Regions from separate parts of the Mesorhizobium sp. CA7 genome, predicted to be linked through region 2. Evidence: predicted binding sites of a transcription regulator. Region 2 holds the regulator's gene; each other region holds the start of a gene.
What was found. The regulator PhoB, encoded in region 2, activates phosphate uptake and scavenging genes when phosphate is short. The targets are predictions, from matches to a motif close to TGTCATNNANCTGTCAT.
Positions count from the first base shown of each region.

Region 1: a site for PhoB is predicted at 2,183-2,199, ahead of LB552_RS23060 (acid phosphatase). Genes of this name have one in related genera too.
Region 3: a site for PhoB is predicted at 4,098-4,114, ahead of LB552_RS06750 (ceramide glucosyltransferase). Genes of this name have one in related genera too.

Region 1 is NZ_JAIUHH010000016.1:56,221-63,759, forward strand. Features, by position in the region: gene LB552_RS23055 (OsmC family protein) at 1-276, opposite strand, end outside; gene LB552_RS23060 (acid phosphatase) at 508-2,040, opposite strand; gene LB552_RS23065 (cytochrome-c peroxidase) at 2,260-3,513, shown strand; gene LB552_RS23070 (hypothetical protein) at 3,652-3,921, shown strand; gene LB552_RS23075 (dihydrofolate reductase family protein) at 3,955-4,542, opposite strand; gene LB552_RS23080 (NmrA family NAD(P)-binding protein) at 4,558-5,445, opposite strand; gene LB552_RS23085 (winged helix-turn-helix transcriptional regulator) at 5,544-5,960, shown strand; gene LB552_RS23090 (hypothetical protein) at 6,009-6,224, opposite strand; gene LB552_RS23095 (hypothetical protein) at 6,763-6,909, opposite strand; gene LB552_RS23100 (hypothetical protein) at 7,060-7,293, opposite strand.
Region 2 is NZ_JAIUHH010000022.1:19,354-26,892, reverse strand. Features, by position in the region: gene pstS (phosphate ABC transporter substrate-binding protein PstS) at 1-623, shown strand, start outside; gene pstC (phosphate ABC transporter permease subunit PstC) at 688-1,674, shown strand; gene pstA (phosphate ABC transporter permease PstA) at 1,678-2,529, shown strand; gene pstB (phosphate ABC transporter ATP-binding protein PstB) at 2,526-3,329, shown strand; gene phoU (phosphate signaling complex protein PhoU) at 3,350-4,057, shown strand; gene phoB (phosphate regulon transcriptional regulator PhoB) at 4,074-4,763, shown strand; gene LB552_RS26485 (ROK family protein) at 5,097-6,338, opposite strand; gene xylF (D-xylose ABC transporter substrate-binding protein) at 6,606-7,539, shown strand, end outside.
Region 3 is NZ_JAIUHH010000002.1:421,125-428,663, forward strand. Features, by position in the region: gene LB552_RS06730 (aspartate aminotransferase family protein) at 117-1,316, shown strand; gene argF (ornithine carbamoyltransferase) at 1,333-2,244, shown strand; gene LB552_RS06740 (Hsp33 family molecular chaperone) at 2,369-3,397, shown strand; gene apaG (Co2+/Mg2+ efflux protein ApaG) at 3,601-3,993, opposite strand; gene LB552_RS06750 (ceramide glucosyltransferase) at 4,338-5,483, shown strand; gene LB552_RS06755 (O-succinylhomoserine sulfhydrylase) at 5,565-6,755, opposite strand; SAM riboswitch at 6,812-6,889, opposite strand; gene LB552_RS06760 (2'-deoxycytidine 5'-triphosphate deaminase) at 7,006-7,539, shown strand, end outside.

The DNA of each region.
Region 1 (7,539 bases), on a different contig from region 2:
CGAGGGCTCGTCCTTCGCCTTCTCGCCGCTGACATCCGCCCTCACCTCGCCGAGCCGGTCGGCGACGCCGAGGCGGGTGGCGGCGATGCGGGCGCTGAGCACCATGCAGGCGGCTAAAGAAGCATGGAGCAGGTCGAGCGGGCTGAAGCCGGGCGCGCTGACCTGCGTGACCACATCGACCGTGCCACCGGTCGGGGTGGTGACCGCTGGCAGGCCGCCCGGCGGCAGGACGGCAAGCGCGCCGGCATTGCGGGTCCTGATTTTCAAGTCTGCCATCGTGTCGCCTCCAGTTTGGAGGCCATTGATAGCGGACGGGAATTCACTGAGGCAATCGCCGAGGCAGGCCGTGGGCGATTGGCGTTTCCTCGCCTCCATGAAATCGGGGAGAGGTGGCTCGGCGAAGCCGAGACGGAGAGGGGGAGCGCCCTGCGAAGCCCCCTCGCCGTCCACTTTGCGGACACCTCGCCCCCGGCTCTGGCGGGGGCGAGGAACCCGGGTTCTGAGAGGCTACTTCGTCAGGTCGAGCGCTGCCGTCAGATCGCCCATCGGCGGCTGGTCGTTGTTGCGCAGCGCCTTGTCGCGGGCGACGATGCCGGGCAGCACAGGCAGGTCGTAGCGGGCGGTGATGAAGCGCAGGATCGAAGTCGTGTCGTACTGCGTGTGATCGACCATCCCCATCTTCGCATCGGGCGAGATGATGAAGGCGGGGATGCGGTTGCCCGGGCCCCAGCGATCGGCTTTGGGCGGCGCGACGTGATCCCAGAAACCGCCATTCTCGTCATAGGTGACGACCACCAGCATATGGGCCCATTGCGGGCTCTTCTCCAGATGCGCGACGAGGTCGGCCAGGTGCTGGTCGCCGGAGGTCACGTCGGCATAGCCGGCATGTTCGTTGAGGTTGCCCTGCGGCTTGTAGAAAGAGACCGCCGGCAGCTTGCCGTCATCGATCGCCTTGATGAACTCAGTGCCGCCGAGCCCGCCGTCCTTGAGGTGCTCGGCCCGCGCGGCCGTGCCCGGCGCATAAGCCGCGAAATAGTTGAAGGGCTGGTGGTGGAACTGGAAGTTCGGCACGGGCGTCGCGTTCTTGCCGTCGAGCGCCGCCTGCCAGGCACCCGAATACCACGCCCAGGAAATGCCCTTGAGCGACAGCAGATCGCCGATGGTGATCTCGTGCTGCGGCGGCAGCGTGGTCGGCTGCGCCGGATCGGCCAGCGCCTTGTCGCCACCCTCGGCCGGCTTGTTGGCGCTTGGCTGGTAAGGCGGCTGCATGGTGTTGACGGCGTAGAAGTCGGGCGTGATGGCGCCGTCATTGGTGAATTTCGGCACGCCGCCCAGCGCCGAGGGCGGCGAATTGTCGGCCGGTTTCAGCGTCACGCCATCCGGCTCGACGACGGCAATCTGGGCCTTCACTGGGCTGGTGTCGGCATTTGGATAGTAAGGCACGCAGGCGCAGGCCAGCATGAAATGGTTGAGGAAGGAGCCGCCGAAGGCGCCCTGGAAGAAATTGTCCGCCAGCACGTATTTTTTGGCGATCGCCCACATCGGCAGGATCGAGCCGTCATAATGGCCCATCACCAGCGCGCCGGAATCGGCCCAGGCAACGAACTTGTCGTTCCGGCCGCCGTCGATCTGCATCTGCTCCTGATAGAAACGATGCCACAGATCATGGGTGATGACGCCGGTATTCTCGTTGAAGCCCTTGGGATCGTCGATGGCGAATGTCGCGTTGCGCAGATGCGCGCTCTGCGCCTCCGTCACCGCCGGCGTGACGCCCTTGCCGGTCAGTCCGCCCCAGGCCGGCGGCAGTTCGGAAAGCGGCTTGCCGTCGCGGTCGAGCTGGCGCGCCTGTTCAGGCGAAACGTTGGCCAAGCCGTTGGCGCCGGGGAAGCCGCCATAGAGATTATCGAAGCTGCGGTTCTCGGCGTAGATGACGACGACGGTGTCGATCTTGTCGTAACCGGCAGGCGCCGCTTGGGCAGCAGCAGAGAGCGATGCCAGCGCCGTGGAGGCGAGGCAAAGGGAGAGAAAGGACCGGATCATTGGAAAATGCCTCGTGGCTTGGGAATGGCTGGAGGACGGCAATGCAGGAACGCAACTGCATCAATGCCCAGCTACTTCGACGCCTTGTCACCTTTGTGACAGTTCGGCCCCGGCCGAACACGGTTTCGTGAGCGAGAAGACCGGTCATCAATCCGTTGCACTCGATCCTTACGCCGCCAAAGAAACCGGGCGAAGAAATCAGGGATATCGCCGAAGACGATGGGACGTCGGAAAAATCACGCGATCGCCATTGCAGCGGCCACGATCGTCGCCTCCACCGCGCCCGCCAACACCGAGGAGCCATCCGGTGTCCATCCCGGCCCGATGACGCGGCAGGAAGCCTTCGCCCGCGCAGAGGCGCTGACGGCGCTGGGGCGACAGATGTTCTTTGATCCGTCGCTCTCGGCCTCGGGCAAGCAGGCCTGCTCCTCCTGCCATGATCCCAACCACGCTTTCGGGCCGGCCTCGGCGGCACCGGTCGAAATGGGCGGAGCCAATCTTGACCAGCCCGGCGTTCGCGCCGTGCCGTCACTGCGCTACCTGCAGGCGGCGCCCGCCTTCACCGAGCACTTCTACGACTCCGAGGACGAAGGCGACGAAAGCGTCGACAGTGGCCCGACCGGGGGGCTGACCTGGGACGGCCGCGCCGACCACGGCAAGGACCAGGCAAGAATCCCGCTGCTGTCGTCCTTCGAGATGGGCAATAAGGACGCGGCCCAGGTGGTCGCCAGCCTGCGCAACGCGCCTTATGCCGGCGCCTTCAAGGCGGCCTTCGGCGCCGATGTCTTCGACCATCCGCAAGACGCCTTCGACGCCGCTGTGGAAGCGCTCGGCACCTTCGAGCAGAGCAGCGCCGATTTCTATCCCTATTCCAGCCGCTACGACGCCTTCCTCGCCGGCAAGGCGCAGCTTTCCGCGCAGGAATTGCGCGGTCGCATGCTGTTCGAGGACGCAGCGAAGGGCAATTGCGCGAGCTGTCATCTCAGCGAACCGGCCAATGACGGCGAGCCGCCGCAATTCACCGATTACGGCCTGATCGCGATTGCCGTGCCGCGCAACCCGGCGATCCCCGCCAATGCCGATCCCAATTATGTCGATCTCGGCCTGTGCGGTCCGCTGCGCACCGATCTCAAGGACCGCGTCGAATATTGCGGCCTGTTCAAGACACCGACGCTGCGCAACGTTGCCTTGCGGAAAAGCTTCTTCCACAACGGCTATTTCCACACGCTGCGCGACGCGGTCGCCTTCTACGCCAGCCGCGATACGGATCCTGGGCGCTGGTATCCGAAGAAGGCGGACGGAACGGTCGACAAATTCGACGATCTGCCAAAGGCTTACTGGGGAAACCTCAACACGGACCCGCCCTTCAACGGCAAAAAGCCCGGCGACAAGCCGGCGCTGACCGATGCCGAGATCGACGACATCGTCGCCTTCCTCGGCACGCTGACCGACGCCGACCAAGCGGGGCAGTAGGGCAAGCAGCCAAGGAGATTGGTGGCTTGCAGCCGCAGCGGCGCTATCCACCGTAAATGTGTGCCAATGTGAACCACGTCATAGGAACGCCAAGTCGCGCCTGCTATATTGCCCATCTCTTCACAGATGGAGTCTCCGATGAGGTTCGTCCCGGTGCAGGAGCCGCCTGGCAGCAGCTGGACGGTGCTCGATGCGGCCAATGGCGCGCCGGCCGAATATGCCGGCCGGGTGCTTATCGGCCTGACATCGTGCGAAGCCCGCTGGTTTGCCGCCGTGGGTAACGGCCGCGCCGCTTGGCAGCGGTCCATCACGCCAGGCGTGCAGCTGCGGCTGGTCAGCGGGGGCGGTTGCCAAGCCATCCGAGAAAGGCAGGCCAGACAGGTAGTTAGGAAGCCGCTGCCAGATTGATTCAGGCAGAGCGATCTCCCATCGATTGCCTTCTCACCTCGCCGGCGCGTAGCGGCTCACCACCATGCCGCTGGCATAGGGCCTGGAGCCGAGGAGCCTCAGCCTGCCAAAGCCGCCCTTGTCGAAGATGCGGCGGCCGCTGCCCAGAACGGCCGGATTGATGAAGAGCTGGAACTCGTCGACAAGGCCGGCGGCGATCAGCGCCGAGGCGAAGCCGGCGCCGCCGAACACGGCGATGTCGCCGCCCTCGCCTTGCTTCAGCGCGTTGACCTCACGCAGCAAGTCGCCGCTTACGACCCGCGTTCGTTCCCAGCGCGAGGCCCCGAGCTTATCGCTCGCCACCACCTTTTCGGCCTCGACGATGCGCTGGGCGAAGGCAAAGAAGCGGTCCTTCGGATATTTCCTCGCCGCGTTGCCCCAATGGGTCAGATAGCCTTCCTCAGCCATCTTGCGGCTCAACAGGATGGTATCGATGGTCGTGAAAACGGCGTTGAAGTCCCGTTTAAGCTCCTCGTCCCAGGCGCTGTCGTCGCCCCACTCCCAGAGTTGCCAGCGACGGTCCTCGTCGGCGCCGACAAAACCGTCGACCGATATCTGCATCTGCAGGATGAGCTTTCTCATGTCCGGTCTCCCTGGTCAGGAATTGCTGCCTGTGACGACTCGCGCCGCGGCGGGCGAGCGGGCGAAAGCCTGCGCCCAGGCTTCGAAGCTGGTCGGGGTGGCATTTTCGGCTGAGGGTGCTTCCAGCGCCCAGCGCTCGCCTCTGTTGAAGCTTGCCGCCGTCTCGCCCAGCGCATCGGCAAAACTCGCCGATATGCCATTGGCGACCATACCGGCCCGCGCATCGGCGAACGGCACTTCATGGTAGGCGACCTCCTTGCCGATCGCCCTGCCCAGGATCTCGGTGGCCTGTTCGAACGTGTAGGAGCCGCCGCCGTGCAATTCGACAACACGCTGGATCGGAAAGTGTTCGGCATTCAATAGAGCGGCGGCGCGTTCGCCAACGTCCTTGGCGGCAATCAGCGGCATAGGCAGGTCGCCGCGGAAGGGCGAGGCGAAGACGCCGGACGCCGCCTGCTCGACGAAGCCCATGCCCTTGATGAAATTCTCCATGAAGAAGGAGGCGCGCAGATAGACGAGTTCCTCCAGGCCCAGCGCGGCAAGCCGCTTTTCCATCAGCGCGGCGCCAAGCGAGGTACCCATTCTGAGATGGGCATTGAGGCCGCTGAGCAGCACGATCCGGCGCAGGCCCGCCTTCGCGATGGAGGATGCCAGCCGTGCGCCGACCTCGTCCTCAAAGTGATGCAGATCGGGCGCGGTGACATCGAAGGGGATCATCACGTAAGCGCTGTCGGCACCCGAGAAGGCAGCGTCGAGCGCCGCCTGATCGTCGAGTGCGACGCCGAGGCTACGGGCGATGCCGCGCACCTTGTGCCCTGCGCCGGTCAGTCTGGCCGAGACCTCGGCGCCCACTTCGCTGGTTGCGCCGACGACCACCATCGTACGATTGACTTGCCGGTTCATATCGATCTCCTCTCGTCAAATGATTTACTTCTGGAACCATTTGACGCAAGGCAAGAACGATGTCAATAGTAAAGTGATTTAAAAATGGAACCATACTGATGTCGACCAAGGAACGATCCGGCTGCCCGATCAGCCTCTCGCTCGAACTGCTCGGCGACCGCTGGACGCTGCTCATCATTCGCGACCTGGCCTTCGCCGGGAAAAGGCACTTTCGCGAGTTCCTGCAATCCGACGAAGGCATCTCGTCGCGCACGCTGGCCGAGCGGCTGCAGACGCTGGTCGACGAAGGCATCCTCACCCGCAGCGACGACCCGAGCCACGGTCTGAAGGCGATCTACCGGCTGACCGAGGCCGGCATCGACCTTTTGCCGGTTCTGGCAACGCTCGGCGCCTGGGGCAGCAAATACCGCAAGGCCGACGATAAGTTGGCCCGGGTCGCCAACGATCTGGCGGCCGGCGGTCCGCCGGCGCTTGAACGGATGAAAGAGAGGCTCAGAGCCGAGCATCAGGGATAGGTCTGTTCCGACCTCAGCGATTGGCGTGGTCCGGCTACTCCTCGCCCGTCAGCGAGCCCGCCCGTGTGGGAGCGGTCCGACTGGCTCTTCGGCCGGCGGCTCGCCCGGCAGCCCCAATCGCAGCCGCTCCTCCTCGGCGAAGATCTCGGCCTGCGCGTGAATGTCGAACACTTGCTGCTTCAGCCTGCCGCCGTCGACGACGCGCACGATCCATTGGCCATTAACGGTTTTTACGCGGACACTGTCTGGCTCGCTTGTTACCATATACAGCTCCTGCTCTTCATTCGAAGAACTGCCTATCTCCGACCCACAATACAATCTAGCGCGTCTGGAATTGCCGAAAAGCGTGGCTTATTGTTCTTTAGTGCAAGAGCACCCGCCGTTATTCGGCATATTTGCGAGTTTCACGAATAAAAGCGAGCGTGGCGGCGAAGACATGCCATTGCGCCTAGGTGCAGCCGAGTTCGACTTCCACATGGCGTTCGGTCTGCGAGACGATGCAGCAACGAAATTCGAAGGCGTCCGAGCGGTACTGCAGATTTAGGCAGTGCGGCAGTTGGCCGTGGGCGAGCGCGGAAGAATTCGCCGCATAGGCGGCGGCCCGGCAGCCTTGGGGGGTGATACTGGGTTCGGCGGCCGGGCCTGACCGGAGTTTGCGAGGCCGCCGGCTGCCACCAGCATGCGCTTGGGCCCGGCCAAGGACAAGAACGACCTAGGCCCTAGGACCAAAGCTGCAAGGAGGATGGTCGAGACGACAATGGCGCTTGGACCGACTGGAAATAGCGTGCCGAACGCCGGCCCGTCAAAAGCCGAAGAAATGCCGGCCGACAAGATAGCCAATCGCTGCGACGAGCAGCGGAAACAATGCCGGCGCGGCCTTGCCGAACAGCGAGGGGTTCATCTCCTTGGCAGGAGCGCTGGGTTTGGCATTGCCGAGGTTCTTGGTCATGGGCTCATTACCGGTTGGGGCTAGGGTAATTCCGGACGGAAAACCGTGACACACTTTTTCCTGGAATTGGCTCCAGCTGCCGGCTAAGCCATTAAATTAGAGGCCGCTTATTAAATTTCCGGCAAGCCCAAAACTACAATTCGCGGCAATTTATTCCGATTGCTGGGCACGCTCGGCAAGCGCGAAGGCCTGAAGGTTGCGCGACTTGCCGGGATCCTGGTCGGCGTTGGCGATAATGGCGTGGAAGGCCGCGCGGGCAATATCCCTCTTCTTGGCGTCGGGATGCAGTTTTCGCACCGCCTTGAGCAGGTCTTTCGGTTTCATATCGGGTGTGACGACGCGCATCAGCGTATCGCCTATGGCCTGCAATTCGCTGGCATCCATAATGATGAACCCTGCTTTAGCGCATCCAGCCTGGCATATAGCGGTGAGAGCGCGTCATTTTTGTGATGCCCCTCGCGGACTCGGAGCCGCCTCTCTCAGAATCGCGAGGCGGCGCCAAGCCGCCGGCAGACGCTACGCGGCGGCCTGGAGGGGATTGTTCACAATGCGCGTCCATGTCGCCGCGGTCATCGCCCGGCTGGCCCTTGGCCCCGCCGGCGCCGCCTTGATAGAGGCGGCGCTCCGCAA
Region 2 (7,539 bases):
ACCCCAACATCAAGCTGCCCGACCAGGCTATTGCCGTCGTCCACCGTTCGGACGGCTCGGGCACCACCTTCAACTTCAGCTACTACCTGGCCGACGTCAGCGCCGACTGGAAATCGAAGGTCGGCGTCAACACCGCGCTTGAATGGCCGGTGGGCATCGGCGCCAAGGGCAATGAAGGCGTCGCCAACAACGTGTCGCAGACTGGCGGCGCGATCGGCTATGTCGAATACGCCTATGCCAAGCAGAACAAGCTCACCTATACCGACATGGTGAACAAGGACGGCAAGAAGGTCGAGCCGACCGCGAAGGCGTTCTCGGCCGCCGCGGCCAATGCCGACTGGAGCTCGCAGCCGGGCTACGGCGTTATCCTGGCCAACCAGGCGGGCGCCGAATCCTGGCCGATGACTTCCGCCACCTGGATCCTCGTCTACCAGAAGCCCGATGATGCGGCAGCCACGGCCGAAGCGCTCAAGTTCTTCGCCTGGTCCTATGCCAAGGGCGACAAGATGGCTGCTGAGCTTGACTACGTTCCGATGCCCGACAAGGTCGTGAAGAGCGTCGAGGAGATGTGGGGCAAGGACATCGTCGACAAGGATGGCAAGCCGGTCTACTCCGGCATGTAATTCCCGCCGAATGAGGAGGGCGCCTCTAGCGCCCTCCTGTCTCTTTCGAAATGCGAGGGGCTAAATGACAGCCGTTTCCGAAGCCGCGACATCGTCCGCCCTGCGGACCAGAGAAGCGACGGTGCGCCGCTTCGCCGTCACCGACATGGTTTTCCGGACGGCGACGCGCCTTTCCGCCATACTCGTGCTCGTTCTGCTCGGGGGGGTCGCGATCTCGCTGGTCGCCGGATCGTGGGAGGCCCTGTCGAAGTTCGGCTTCTCCTTCCTGACCACCGAATCCTGGAACCCGGTCACCGAGAATTTCGGCGCGCTCGCGCCCATCTACGGCACCATCGTCACTTCGGCCATCGCCATTCTCATCGCCGTGCCGATCGGCATCGGTATCGCCATCTTCCTGACCGAGCTTTGTCCGCGCCCGCTCAGGCGTCCGATTGGCATCGCCGTCGAGCTGCTCGCCGGCATTCCCTCGATCATCTACGGCATCTGGGGCCTGTTCGTCTTCGCGCCGTTCCTGCAGACGACTGTGCAGCCCTTCATCATCAGTCTTTTCCACGGCATACCGGGGCTCTCCAGCCTGTTTGCCGGTCCGCCCTACGGCATCGGCTTGCTGACCTCGTCGCTGATCCTCGCCATCATGGTGCTGCCTTTCATCACCTCGATCACCAAGGACGTGTTCGACACGGTGCCGGCGGTGCTGAAGGAATCGGCCTACGGCATCGGCTGCACGACCTGGGAAGTGACCCGGCGCGTGACCATCCCCTATACCCGCATCGGCATCATGGGCGGCGTCATGCTCGGCCTCGGCCGCGCGCTCGGCGAGACGATGGCCGTCACCTTCGTCATCGGCAACGCGCACCGCATCAGCGCCTCGCTGTTTGCGCCGGGCACGACGATCTCGGCGACCATCGCCAACGAATTCACCGAAGCCGACGGCAACCTCTATACATCCTCGCTGGTATCGCTCGGCCTGATCCTGTTCATCATCACCTTCATCATCCTCGCGCTCGCACGCTACATGCTGTTGCGCATCGATAGCCGCACGGGAGCCTGACCGATGTCGACTGCCGCATCGCTTCACCAAAGCCGCAAGCGCAAGAATGCCGTGATGATGACGCTGTGCGTCGTCGCGGCGGGCATCGGGCTGGCCTGGCTGGCGCTGATTCTCGGCGCCCTGCTCTACAAGGGGCTTTCCGGGGTGTCGCTCTCCGTGTTCACGGAAATGACGCCGCCGCCCGGCGATGCCGGCGGCCTGCTCAATGCCATCTACGGCAGCATCGTCATGACGATCATCGGTATCGTCGTCGGCACGCCGATCGGCGTGCTGGCCGGCACCTACATGGCCGAATACGGACGCTTCTCGAAGCTTACGACGGTGGTGCGCTTCATCAACGACATCCTCTTGTCGGCGCCTTCCATCATCATCGGCCTGTTCGTCTACGAGCTGATGGTGCGGCCGATGGGGCACTTCTCGGCGATTGCCGGCGCGGTCGCGCTGTCGATCCTGGTGATCCCCGTCGTGGTGCGCACCACCGAGGACATGCTGAACCTTGTGCCCAACGCGCTGCGCGAAGCAGGCACCGCCATCGGAGCACCGCGCTGGGTAGTGATCCGCTCGGTTGCCTATCGCGCGGCGCTCTCCGGCATCGTCACCGGCATCCTTTTGGCGATCGCCCGCATCTCCGGCGAGACGGCGCCGCTTCTCTTCACCGCGCTCAACAACCAGTTCTGGTCGAGCAATCTCAATGCGCCGATGGCCAGCCTGCCGGTAACCATCTTCCAGTTCGCTCTCAGCCCCTACGAGGAATGGCAGCAACTGGCCTGGACGGGCGCACTCATAATCACCCTGACGGTTCTCGGGCTGAGCATCATCGCCCGCAGCCTAACCGGACGCAGAGAGGACAGATGAAACCGATGTTGTCCACCGACCTGAACGCAGCCGACACGACCGTCGAGAAGGCCAAGATCGAGGTCAAGAACCTCAATTTCTACTATGGCCAGTCGAAGGCGCTGAAGGACATCAACCTGTCCCTGCCCGAGCGCAGCGTGACCGCCTTCATCGGCCCGTCGGGCTGCGGGAAGTCGACGCTGCTGCGCGTGCTCAACCGCATCTACGAGCTCTATCCGAAGCAGAGCGCCGAGGGCCAGGTGCTGCTCGACGGCAAGAACATCCTCGACCGTTCGCAGGACCTCAACCTGCTGCGCACCAAGATCGGCATGGTGTTTCAGAAGCCGACGCCGTTCCCGATGTCGATCTACGAGAACATCGCTTTCGGCGTCAGGCTCTATGAGAAGATCAGCAAGGCCGAGATGGACAGCCGCGTCGAGCAGGCGCTGAAGCGCGCAGCACTCTGGAACGAGGTCAAGGACAAGCTCAACGCCAGCGGCCTCAGCCTCTCGGGCGGCCAGCAGCAGCGCCTGTGCATCGCCCGTACCGTTGCGGTGAAGCCCGAGGTCATCCTGCTCGACGAGCCGGCCTCGGCGCTCGATCCGCTGTCGACCGCCAAGATCGAGGAACTGATCGACGAGCTGCAGGCCGACTACACGATCGTCATCGTCACCCACAACATGCAGCAGGCGGCGCGCGTGTCGCGGCAGACGGCGTTCATGTATCTGGGCGAGCTGGTGGAGTTCGACCGGACCGAGAAGATCTTCACCTCGCCCCGCGAAAAGCGCACGCAGGACTACATCACCGGCCGCTTCGGCTGAGCTCATACGAGGACATCATCATGGCCGAACATACCGTCGCTTCCTTCGACGAGGATCTGAGGCAGATCAGCCGGCTCATCAACGACATGGGCGATCTCGCCAGCTCGATGGTCGGCGCTTCGACCAAGGCCCTGCTCGAGACCGACAATGCCATGGCGCAGCGCGTCGTTTCCGACGATGCCATCATGGACGCGCGCCAGCGCGAGCTCGACGACCGTGCCATCACGCTGATCGCCAAGCGCCAGCCGATGGCCGACGACCTGCGCAATGTGGTCGGCTCGATCCGCATGGCGGGCGACCTCGAACGCATCGGCGACCTCGCCAAGAACATCGCCAAGCGCGTCGGCTCGGTCGGCGTCAGCGCCGCGCCGCGCGACCTCACGCATTCGATCGATTCCATGGCGCAGCTGGTGCTGATCCAGGTCCAGGCCGTGATCCAGGAATATACGGTGGGCGACGCCACGGCGCTGGCCAAGCTTCGCAACGACGACGAGCGCATCGACGTCAAATACACATCCGTCTTCCGGGAGCTCCTGACCTACATGATGGAAGACCCGCGCAACATCACCGCCTGCACGCATCTTCTGTTCTGCGCCAAGAATCTCGAGCGCATCGGCGACCATGTGACCAACATCGCCGAGAATGCCTATTATGTGCTGACCGGCACGCAATTGCCCGCGAATCGTCCCAAGCAGGACGAGACGACAATGTCGGCGCCGGCGGCCTGACGAAGGGTACCTGCCAATGATCGCGCCACGCATCATGGTGGTGGAGGACGAGGAGCCGCTTGGGGTGCTGCTCCGCTACAATCTCGAATCCGAGGGTTACCAGGTCGAAGTGGTGACCCGCGGCGACGAGGCCGAAATCCGCCTTCAGGAAAACGTTCCCGACCTGCTCGTGCTCGACTGGATGGTGCCGGCGGTTTCCGGCATCGAGCTCTGCCGGCGTCTCAGGATGAGGCCTGAGACCGAACGGTTGCCGATCATCATGCTGACGGCGCGGGGCGAGGAAAGCGACCGCGTGCGCGGCCTTTCGACCGGCGCCGACGACTATCTGGTCAAGCCGTTCTCGACACCGGAGTTCATGGCGCGCGTCAAGGCGCTGCTGCGCCGCGCCAAGCCGGAGGTGCTGTCCAGCGTGCTCAAGGTCGGCGACATCGTGCTCGACCGCGAGTCGCACCGCGTCTACCGCAAGAAGAGCGAGATCAGGCTCGGCCCGACCGAGTTCCGGCTGCTCGAATTCATGATGCGCCACCCCGGCCGCGTGTTCTCGCGCAGCCAGCTGCTCGACAATGTCTGGGGCGAGACGATCTATATCGACGAACGCACCGTCGACGTCCATGTCGGGCGGCTGCGCAAGGCCGTCAACAACGGCCGCATGCCGGACGTCATACGTACCATCCGAGGCGCAGGTTACGCGATCAGGGAAGATTAGGGCTAAGGCGCCGAGGCGCTGATGGATTCTGTCTCCAGCATCGGATCGCGTGCATTGGCGATTAGTCGAGACGCTTGTGCTTCGTCATCCACGGGCGGAGCAAGGAGCGCAGCGACGCAGCGCAGACCCGAGGATCCATTCCGTGATGTCGATGCGTTGCGACAGTCCAGAATTCTGTGCCGCTGCGCTCGACGCGTGAGGTAGCGGCATGGATTCCAGGGTCTCCGCGACGGAGCTTCGCTCCTGCTCCGCCCTGGAATGACGAAGCTGCGGGGCCTTCCCTTCGCTAATTTCAAGCGTCTGCTGCTGTCCCCGGACCTCTTCAAGGCTGCCTCAGGCCACGTTCTTTCCCGTCCCCGCTCTTGCCTGGCCTCCGGGTGCGAAAATCTCCTGGTCGACGAAGGTCAGCGCGCGCATGGCGCAGCCTTCGCGGATCAGCGGCAGTTCGTTCGGCTCGGTGTCGAAGGAGATCGATTCGGAGTGCTGGCCCCCGGCCGTCTGGGCGATCGCCTCGCGCAGCGCCGGCTCGATCAGGTCGAAGGCGGCCGCGCTGACGCCGACCATGGCGACGGGCGCCGGGTCGATGAGGGCGAACAGGCTGCCGAGACCGAAACCAAGCGCTTCGCCGGCCCGGCGGTAAGCCTCCCGTTCGGGGCCGTCCCTCTCGCGCGCCTTCGCGGCAAGGGCCCGCATGTCGGCGTCGCCGACGTCGACCGGCTCGGCGTCCTCGCTCATTTTCATGGCGCTGCGCCAGATCGCATAGTTGCCAGCATAGGCCTCGACGCAGCCGCGGCGGCCGCAGCGGCAAAGCGCCCCGCCCGGGCGGTGAATCATGTGGCCGAACTCGCCGCCGGATGAATGCGTGCCGGTGAACAGCGCACCCTTGAGCACGAGACCCATGCCGATGCCGTGCGACAACAGGATGGCGATGAAGTCGTCGCGATAGCGCTCCGGGTCGCGCCATTGCAGCGCCACCGCCATCATGTTGCAGTCGTTCTCCATGGTGGCGGAGATGCCGAACTCCTTCTCTAGGATGTCGGCGAAAGGAATGTCGGTCAGCGGCGTTATCGGCGACCACAGCATGGAGCGCGCATGCGAATCGGTGATGCCCTGAATGCCCATGGCGATGCGGGCGACGCTGCCAATGTCGAGGTCGGGATCCTGCAGCCGGCGCCGCACGATCGCCACGCATTCGCCGATCAGCTCGTCGCGGGGCATAACAAGCGTGTCCAGGCGCTGCTGCTCCTCGGCAACAACTTGGCCGGCATAGTCGATCACGGCGACCGACAGGAAGTTCAGCGACAACACCACGGTCAGCACCGCGGCGGCTTCAGGGTTCAGCGCCAGGCCGATCTGCGGCCGGCCGCGTTTCAACGCCGTCGGCTCGCTGGCCTTGCTTTCGGTGAGAATGCCCTCCTGGATCAGGTCGGCGGAGATCGCCGAAATGGTCGAGTGGCTGAGCCCGGTGGTGGCGGCAATTTCGGTCCGTGATGGCTGACCGGCGCGGCGTACCGCCGAAATCACCATGGCGCGGTTGCGCCGGCGCAAATCGTCGTGGCGGATTCCGACCGACATCGTTTCGCACGTCCTCCCCAGTCATCGCGGCCTTGTGATAATGCCATGGCCTGTCGCTGACACGCTAGGGATTGTGGCAGAAGCCAGGGGCGATGTCATTATTTATTGCGGATGCCGAAAAAAATGCCTGAGCCCATCAAAACCCATCAGAATCTCGGTTGACAGCGCTGTTGTGCTGGACCACTATTTTTTTGAGGCTCGAAAAAAAGCCTCTGTGCCGGCCTTCGGGCCAGTCTGGGTCGCGCCGCACGGCGCAGGGAGGATATCATGAAGAAATTTGCAGCCGCCATTCTGGCGGGCGTTGCCATGTCGCTGACGCTGGCGTCCGTCGCCGAGGCGAAGGACAAGGTGATCGGCGTGTCGTGGTCGAATTTCCAGGAAGAGCGCTGGAAGACCGACGAAGCAGCGATGAAGGCCGCCATCGAGGCCGCCGGAGACAAATATATTTCGGCCGACGCGCAGTCCAATCCGGGCAAGCAGCTGACCGACGTCGAAAGCCTGATCTCGCAGGGCGCCAACGCGCTGATCATCCTGGCGCAGGATGCCTCGGCAATCGGCCCGGCAGTGCAGAAGGCGCTCGATGAAGGAATCCCGGTCGTCGGCTATGACCGCCTGATCGAGAACAAGGACGTGTTCTACCTGACCTTCGACAACAAGGAAGTCGGACGCATGCAGGCCCGCGAGGTGTTCAAGGCCAAGCCGGAAGGCAACTATGTCTTCATCAAGGGCTCGGGCTCCGATCCGAACGCCGACTTCCTGTTCGCGGGCTCCATGGAAGTCCTGAAGGACGCAATCGACAGCGGCAAGATCAAGAATGTCGGCGAGGCCTACACGGACGGCTGGCTGCCGGCCAACGCGCAGAAGAACATGGAGCAGTTCCTGACCGCCAACGACAACAAGGTCGACGCGGTCGTGGCTGCCAATGATGGCACCGCCGGCGGCGTTGTCGCGGCGCTGACGGCGCAGGGGCTGGCCGGCACCGTGCCGGTCTCGGGCCAGGACGGCGACCACGCGGCGCTCAACCGCATCGCGCTCGGCACGCAGACCGTGTCGGTGTGGAAAGACGCGCGCGAGCTCGGCAAGAACGCCGCCGAGATCGCCTCGCAGCTCGCCGACGGCAAGAAGATGGGCGACATCGCCGGCGCCAAGGACTTCACGACGCCCGGCGGCAACACCGTCAAGTCGCTGTTCCTGACGCCGG
Region 3 (7,539 bases), on a different contig from region 2:
CTTGCCACGCGCTTCTGCGTGACGTTTTCGTTGACTTCATGGCCGAAAAACATGATAAGCCGCAAAGGCCGCCGCATTGGCGGCTTTTTTGATTTCCGGTTCCGGAGACGCATATAATGAGCGGTTCGGCGCTTTACGAGACCTTTGCCCGCGCACCCCTGGCTTTCGACCGCGGGGAGGGGACCTGGCTGGTCACCGACAAGGGCGAGCGATATCTCGACTTCGCCGGCGGCATCGCGGTGAATTCGCTGGGCCACGGCCATCCGCATCTGGTCGCGGCGCTCACCGAGCAGGCCGCCAAGCTGTGGCACGTCTCCAACCTCTATGAGATCCCGGAACAGCGCCGGCTGGGCGAGCGGCTGACTGAGGCGACCTTTGCAGACAAGGTGTTCTTCACCAATTCCGGTGCCGAGGCACTGGAATGCGCCATCAAGACGGCCAGGCGCTATCAATTCGTCAAGGGCCATCCCGAGCGCTTTCGCATCATCACCTTCGAGGGCGCCTTTCACGGCCGCACGCTGGCGACGATCGCCGCCGGCGGCCAGTACAAATATCTCGAAGGCTTCGGCCCGAAGGTCGAGGGATTCGACCAGGTGGCTTTCGACGACATCGACGCCGCTGAAAAGGCGATCACGCCGGAGACCGCGGCGATCCTGATCGAGCCGGTGCAAGGCGAGGGCGGCATACGCCCGGTGCCGACGCAATCGCTGAAGCGGCTGCGGCAACTCTGCGACAGGCACGGCCTGCTTTTGATCTTCGACGAGGTCCAGTGCGGCATTGGCCGCACCGGCAAGCTGTTCGCGCATGAATGGTCAGGCGTCACGCCCGATCTGATGGCGATCGCCAAGGGCATCGGCGGCGGCTTTCCGATGGGTGCCTGCCTTGCCACCGACGAGGCGGCGACCGGCATGACGGCCGGCGTGCACGGCACCACCTTCGGCGGCAATCCGCTGGCGATGGCCGTCGGCAACGCCGTGCTCGACGTGGTGCTGGCCGACGGCTTCCTCGAGGACGTCCAGCGCAAGGCGCTGCTTCTGAAGCAGGGCCTTGCGGCGGTGGCCGATGAATTCCCCGACGTCATCGAGGGCATCAGGGGAACCGGCCTTATGCTCGGCCTGAAATGCGCCATGCCCAACGCCAAGGTGAACATGGCGCTGCGCGACCAGCACCTGCTTGCCGTGCCGGCGGGCGACAACGTCATCCGCCTCCTGCCGCCGCTCACCGTCACCGACGAGGAGATCGGCGTGGCGCTGGAGCGCATTCGCGGCGGCGCCAAGCGCCTGACCGACGCGATTGCCGCCGAAGCCGCCAAATAATTTCTGGAACCTGCCGATGAGTGTTCGCCACTTCACCGATCTGTCCGCCGTTTCCGCGGGCGACCTGCGCATCATGCTGGACGACGCGGTGGCGCGAAAGACCAGGCTCAAGGCAGGTGAGCGTTCAAAACCGCTCGATGGCAAGGTGCTGGCCATGATCTTCGACAAGCCGTCGACGCGCACGCGCGTGTCCTTCGATGTCGGCATGCGCCAGCTCGGCGGCGAGACCATCATGTTGACCGGCACCGAGATGCAGCTCGGCCGCTCGGAGACCATCGCCGACACGGCGAAAGTGCTGTCGCGCTACGTCGACGCCATCATGATCCGCACCACCTCGCACGACCGGCTGCTGGAGCTCACCGAGAACGCCACCGTTCCGGTCATCAACGGGCTGACCGACGACACGCATCCCTGCCAGCTCATGGCCGACATCATGACCTTTGAGGAGCATCGCGGTCCGGTGTCCGGCAAGACCTTCGCCTGGACCGGCGACGGCAACAATGTGCTGCATTCGCTCTTGGAGGCCTCGGCGCGGTTTAGCTTCAACCTCAATGTCGCGGTGCCGGAAGGCAGCGAGCCTTTCGAGAAATATGTCGACTGGTCGAAAGCCAATGGCGGCAAGGTCCGGTTTTCCAGGTCCGCCGAGGAAGCCGTCGACCAGGCCGACTGCGTCGTCACCGACAGCTGGGTCTCCATGGGCCAGGAGCATCGCGCCCGCGGCCACAATGTCTTCCTGCCCTATCAGGTCAATGCGGCGCTGATGGCAAAAGCCAAGCCCGATGCATTGTTCATGCACTGCCTGCCCGCGCATCGCGGCGAGGAGGTCACCGACGAGGTGATCGACGGGCCGCATTCGGTGGTCTTCGACGAGGCCGAGAACCGGCTGCACGCCCAGAAGGCGGTGCTGGCCTGGTGTCTGGGCGCGTGAGAAGGGCTGGACCTGACCGCTTCCGGCCCGATCGGGCTCAACTTGATCTGGGGACATGTGATGCCTATTTGCGGGCCATCACGTAAATTGAACGCGCTTCGACGCATGCGGCTCACCGGGCGGCATGGCTGCGCCCCGGAGTATTGTCATGTTGGAAACCCAGACCTTGGCTGAGCATAAACCCCAACTCGGTGAATTCGGCTTTGCCGGCGACGATCACGTCGTGCCTTACGAGGTCGCGCCGCTCGATGTGCGCGGCCGCACCGTGCAGCTTGGGCCGATGCTCGACGCTATCTTGAGCCGCCACGATTACCCCGAGCCGGTCGCCCGCCTGCTGGCGGAAGCCTGCGTGCTCACCGTGCTGCTCGGCACCTCGCTGAAGTTCGAAGGCAAGTTCATCCTGCAGACCCGCACCGACGGTCCGGTCGACATGCTGGTGGCCGATTTCACCACGCCGCATGCGCTGCGCGCCTATGCGCGCTTCGATGCCGACCGGCTGCAGGCGCTGACCGCCGCCAGCGAGACCTCGCAGCAGACGCTGCTCGGCGACGGCGTCTTGGCGTTGACGATCGACCAGGGCGCGCATACGCAGCGCTACCAAGGCATCGTCCAGCTCGACGGCACCTCGCTCGAGGATGCCGCGCGCACCTATTTCCGGCAGTCGGAGCAGATCCCGACCGATATCAAGATGTCGGTCGCCAAGCTGGTCACGCCCGGCCCGGCCGGCGCGCGCGAGCAGTGGCGCGCCGGCGGCATCCTGGCGCAATTCCTGCCGCGATCGCCGGAGCGCATGCGCGTTCCCGATATTTCCGGTGGCGACGGCGATCCGCGTGACGTTGCGGACCAGCCGGCCGACAATTCCTGGCAGGAGTTGCTGGCGCTGCTCGGCACGATCGAGCCGACCGAGTTGATCGACCCGACGGTGGGCGCCGAGCGGTTGCTCTACCGGTTGTTCCACGAACACGGCGTGCGCGTTTTCCGCGGCGTCCCTGTCGCCGACCAGTGCTCCTGCTCGCGCGACAAGATCCGCGGCATTCTCGAAGGCTTTTCGGCTGAGGAGATCAAGGAATCGACCGAGGAGGGCGGCATCCATGTCGCCTGCGAGTTCTGCTCGACCCAATACGACTTCGACCCAGCTGAATTCGCGAAGTGAGCTCTCTTCCTTCTCCCCGTTCCACGGGGAGAAGGTGCCCGAAGGGCGGATGAGGGGCGGCGCCAACGTTGGCGATCATAGCGACACGCTGGCGACGCGGTCGTCCGCCTCAAGGAAAATCTCAGAAGGCCGGCGCCGCCCGTCATTGCCCTGCCGGGGCATTTCTCCCCGTGAAACGGGGAGAAAGAGGCTGTCGTCGACGTCTAATTCACCGTGCGCCTTGTCCCTGGCATGTCGAGCGAGAAAGCCGGAATGGCGATATCGAACGTCTCGCCGCGGCCGTTGCGCATCGTGTAATGGCCGACCATGATGCCCGATGGCGTCGAGAGCGGGCAGCCCGAGGTGTACTGGTAGCTGTCGCCGGGATTGAGTTCCGGCTGGTCGCCGACGACGCCGGCGCCGCGCACCTCCTCGACCCGGCCCTGACCGTCGGTGATGTGCCAGTAGCGCGACACAAGCTGCACGAACTCGTCGGAGCGGTTGTCGATCGTCACCTGATAGCCCCAGACATAGCGGTTCTCGGAGGGATCGGAGCGGTCCTCCAGATAGAAGGGCCTGACCAGCACTTCGATGTTGCGCGTCACTGCGCGATACATGGGCCACTCCGGTTGCCGCCGCGGAAAATATGTCACGCTCCGCTCTTGATAGACGCAGCGCCGACCATCCTGCCAGCCTTGTAAGCGCAGGTGCCGAAAAACAATGTCATTTAAGTGACACATGACAATGTTGGTGTGCACAAATCTGCCGGGCGACTCGGACGCTCTGTAAACAGTTGAAACGGCCGCGTGCGGCCTAAAACAATTCCAGGAAAAGCGCGAGCGGTTAGGCTCGGCGCCTTCGCCGTAGCCTTCCGTCCGGAATCGCGTGAAAACAAGGAGATGGAGTGGGTCGCCGTTTGCGTGAAACGGTGAAACTCTCTGTCGGGAGTGACCAGATCTCGATGGAACTGACTATCGCAGCCGGCCTGGCTTCGTCAGCGCTTCTTTCCTTCAATCTCGCCAGCATCCTGCTCGCCTCGTCGCAGCTGAAGCAGCGGCATGTCATCGCGCCGCCCCCCGGCGCGCGGCCGCCGGTCTCCATCATCGTGCCGTCGCGTGGCGTCGAGCCGTTCACGCAGGAAACCTTGCTGCGCGCCTTCTCGCTCGATTGGCCGCGCTACGAGCTGATCTTCTGCGTCGCGCATGCCGAAGACCCGGTGGTCAAGCTGATCGATGCGGCGATCGCGCGCCACCCCAAAATTCCTGCGCGGCTGCTGATCGGCGATGATCGCGTCAGCGCCAATCCCAAGCTCAACAACTGCGTCAAGGGCTGGCAGGCGGCGCGACACGATTGGGTGATTCTCGCCGATTCCAACGTGCTGATGCCGAGAGACTATGTCCAGCACCTGATGGCGGCATGGCGGCCGGATACCGGCCTCGTCTGCTCGACGCCGATCGGCTCGCGGCCGGACGGGTTTTGGGCCGAAGTCGAATGCGCCTTCCTCAACACGCTGCAGGCGCGTTGGCAGTATGCCGGCGAGGCGCTTGGCCTTGGCTTCGCCCAGGGCAAGAGCATGCTGTGGAACAAGCCGATGCTCGATGCCAATGGCGGCATCCAGGCTTTGGCCGCCGAGATCGCCGAGGACGCGGCGGCCACCAAGCTGGTCAACGGCCTGGGGCTCAACGTCAACCTCGTCGCCTCGCCATTCGAGCAGCCGCTTGGACTGCGCAGCTTCGCCGAGATCTGGTCGCGCCAGACGCGCTGGGCGCGGCTGCGGCGGGTGACCTTTCCGCTGTTCTTCGCGCCGGAGATCCTGACTGGCGCTGCGGTGCCGCTGCTGCTGGCGCTGATTGCGGCAGCAAGCGCCGGCGTCAGCCTGCCCACGACGGCCTTGGGCGTGCTGGCGATCGCCTACCTGCCGGAATGGCTGCTGGCCTTTGCGAAGGGCTGGTACCTGTCGCCACGCAGCGTCACCGCGATGATTGTGCGCGATGCCCTGCTGCCGGCCATCTGGGCGCGCGCCTGGTTCGGCGGCGCCGTCGAATGGCGTGGCAACGCCATGACCATCCGCACCAAGGCGATGACCGAGCTGGAGGAGCTCGCCTAGAGCAATTCCAGGAAAGTGTGAAACGGTTTTCCGTCCGGAATTGCGGCTCTGGAAGGCTCGGGCCGCGGCGTTCTCAGGCTTCTATTTTGCTGCCTTCAGCGCCTGTTCCACGTCTTCCAGCAGATCGTCGCTGTCCTCCAGGCCGACGGAGAGCCTCAGCGTGCCTGGCCCGATGCCGAGCTCGGCGCGGGCCTCGTCGCTCAGGTTCTTGTGCGTCGTCGTCGCCGGATGGGTGATCAGGCTCTTGGCGTCACCGAGATTGTTCGAGATCAGCACGATGTCGAGCGCGTTCTGGAAGGCAAAGGCCGCCTGCTTGCCGCCTTTGACGTCGAGGCAGATCAGCGTCGAGCCTCCCGACATCTGCTTCTTGACGATATCCGCTTGCGGATGATCGGCGCGACCCGGATAGATGACACGGGCGATCTCCGGTCGGCCGGCAAGGAAATCCGCGATCTTGCCGGCGCTCTCGGTCTGCTGACGCACGCGCAGCGGCAGCGTCTCCAGGCCTTTGAGCAGCGTCCAGGCGTTGAAGGGCGACAGGCTGGGACCGGTGTGGCGGAAATAGTCGTGCAGGTTCTCGTCGATCCACTTCTTGTCCGACAGGATGACGCCGCCCAGGCAGCGGCCCTGGCCGTCTATGTGCTTGGTCGCCGAATAGACGACGATATGGGCGCCGAGCAGCAGGGGCTTCTGCTGCAGCGGCGTGGCGAAGACATTGTCGACGATCAGCCTGGCGCCGATCGAATTGGCGAGCCTGGCGACGGCCGCGATGTCGACCACCTCCAGCGTCGGGTTGGTCGGGCTTTCCAGGAAGAACAGCTTGGTGTTCGGCCTTATCGCCTTTTCCCAATTGGCGATGTCGGTGCCGTCGACCAGCGTCGCCTCGATGCCGTAGCGCGGCGCCAGCGTCTCGACCACCCAGCGGCAGGAGCCGAACAGGGCGCGCGCCGCGACGATATGATCTCCGGCCTTGGCGCTGCAGAGCAGCGCGGCGGTTACTGCGGCCATGCCGGAAGCGGTGGCGCGGGCATCCTCGGCGCCTTCCAGCGCGCACATGCGCTTTTCGAACATGTCGACGGTCGGGTTGGCGTAGCGCGAATAGATGAAGCCCGGCTCTTCGCCCTTGAAGCGGGCTTCCGCCGCTTGCGCCGTCTCGTAGACATAGCCTTGGGTGAGATACATCGCCTCGGATGTCTCGCCGAAACCGGAACGCAACGTTCCGCCATGCACGAGTGCCGTCTGAGGTTTCCAGTTGCGCTTCTTGGTGCTCATAGCCCTGCTTTCAGACACAAAAAAACCGGCCGCGAAGTCGCAACCGGTCCATATAGCCTTGCGGCTCGACGGTCCTTTAGCGACTTGTTTAACGTGGCTGCAAGCCGACCGGCCAAATCACCACGGGATAACGACCCTTTAGACCCGCGCCGCGCTTGCGTCAATTGCCGGCTTCATTAAGAGGTTTGTACCAGCCGGGCGGCAAGAGCCTGCTTAGATCCTCGCCCGGCCTTGTGAACGGAGCCAGCCTTTGCGGCAAACAGGCATTCTTCCGGATCAGGACATCGCAGCGCTGTTCGAGGCGAAGGCGCTGAAGTCGCCGCGCGCGCTGGACGCCGACCAGATCCAGCCGGCCAGCCTCGATCTAAGGCTCGGCGACAAGGCGTTTCGCGTGCGTGCCTCGTTCCTGCCGGGTCCGGATCATCGGGTCGTCGACAAGCTCGAGCGGCTGAAGCTGCACGAGATCAGCCTTGCCGAGGGCGCGGTGCTGGAAACCGGCTGCGTCTATATCGTGCCGCTGCTCGAGAGCCTGGCGCTGCCGGCGAACGTATCCGCCTCGGCCAATCCGAAGAGCTCGACCGGCCGTCTCGACATATTCACGCGCGTCATGACCGATCGCGGCCATGAGTTCGACAAGATTGCCGCCGGCTACCGCGGGCCGCTCTATCTCGAGGTCAGCCCGCGCACCTTCCCGATCGTCGTGCGCGCCGGCTCGCGGCTGTCGCAGATCCGCTTCCGCACCGGCAACGCGGTGCTCTCGGAGAATGAGCTGCGCGAACTTCAC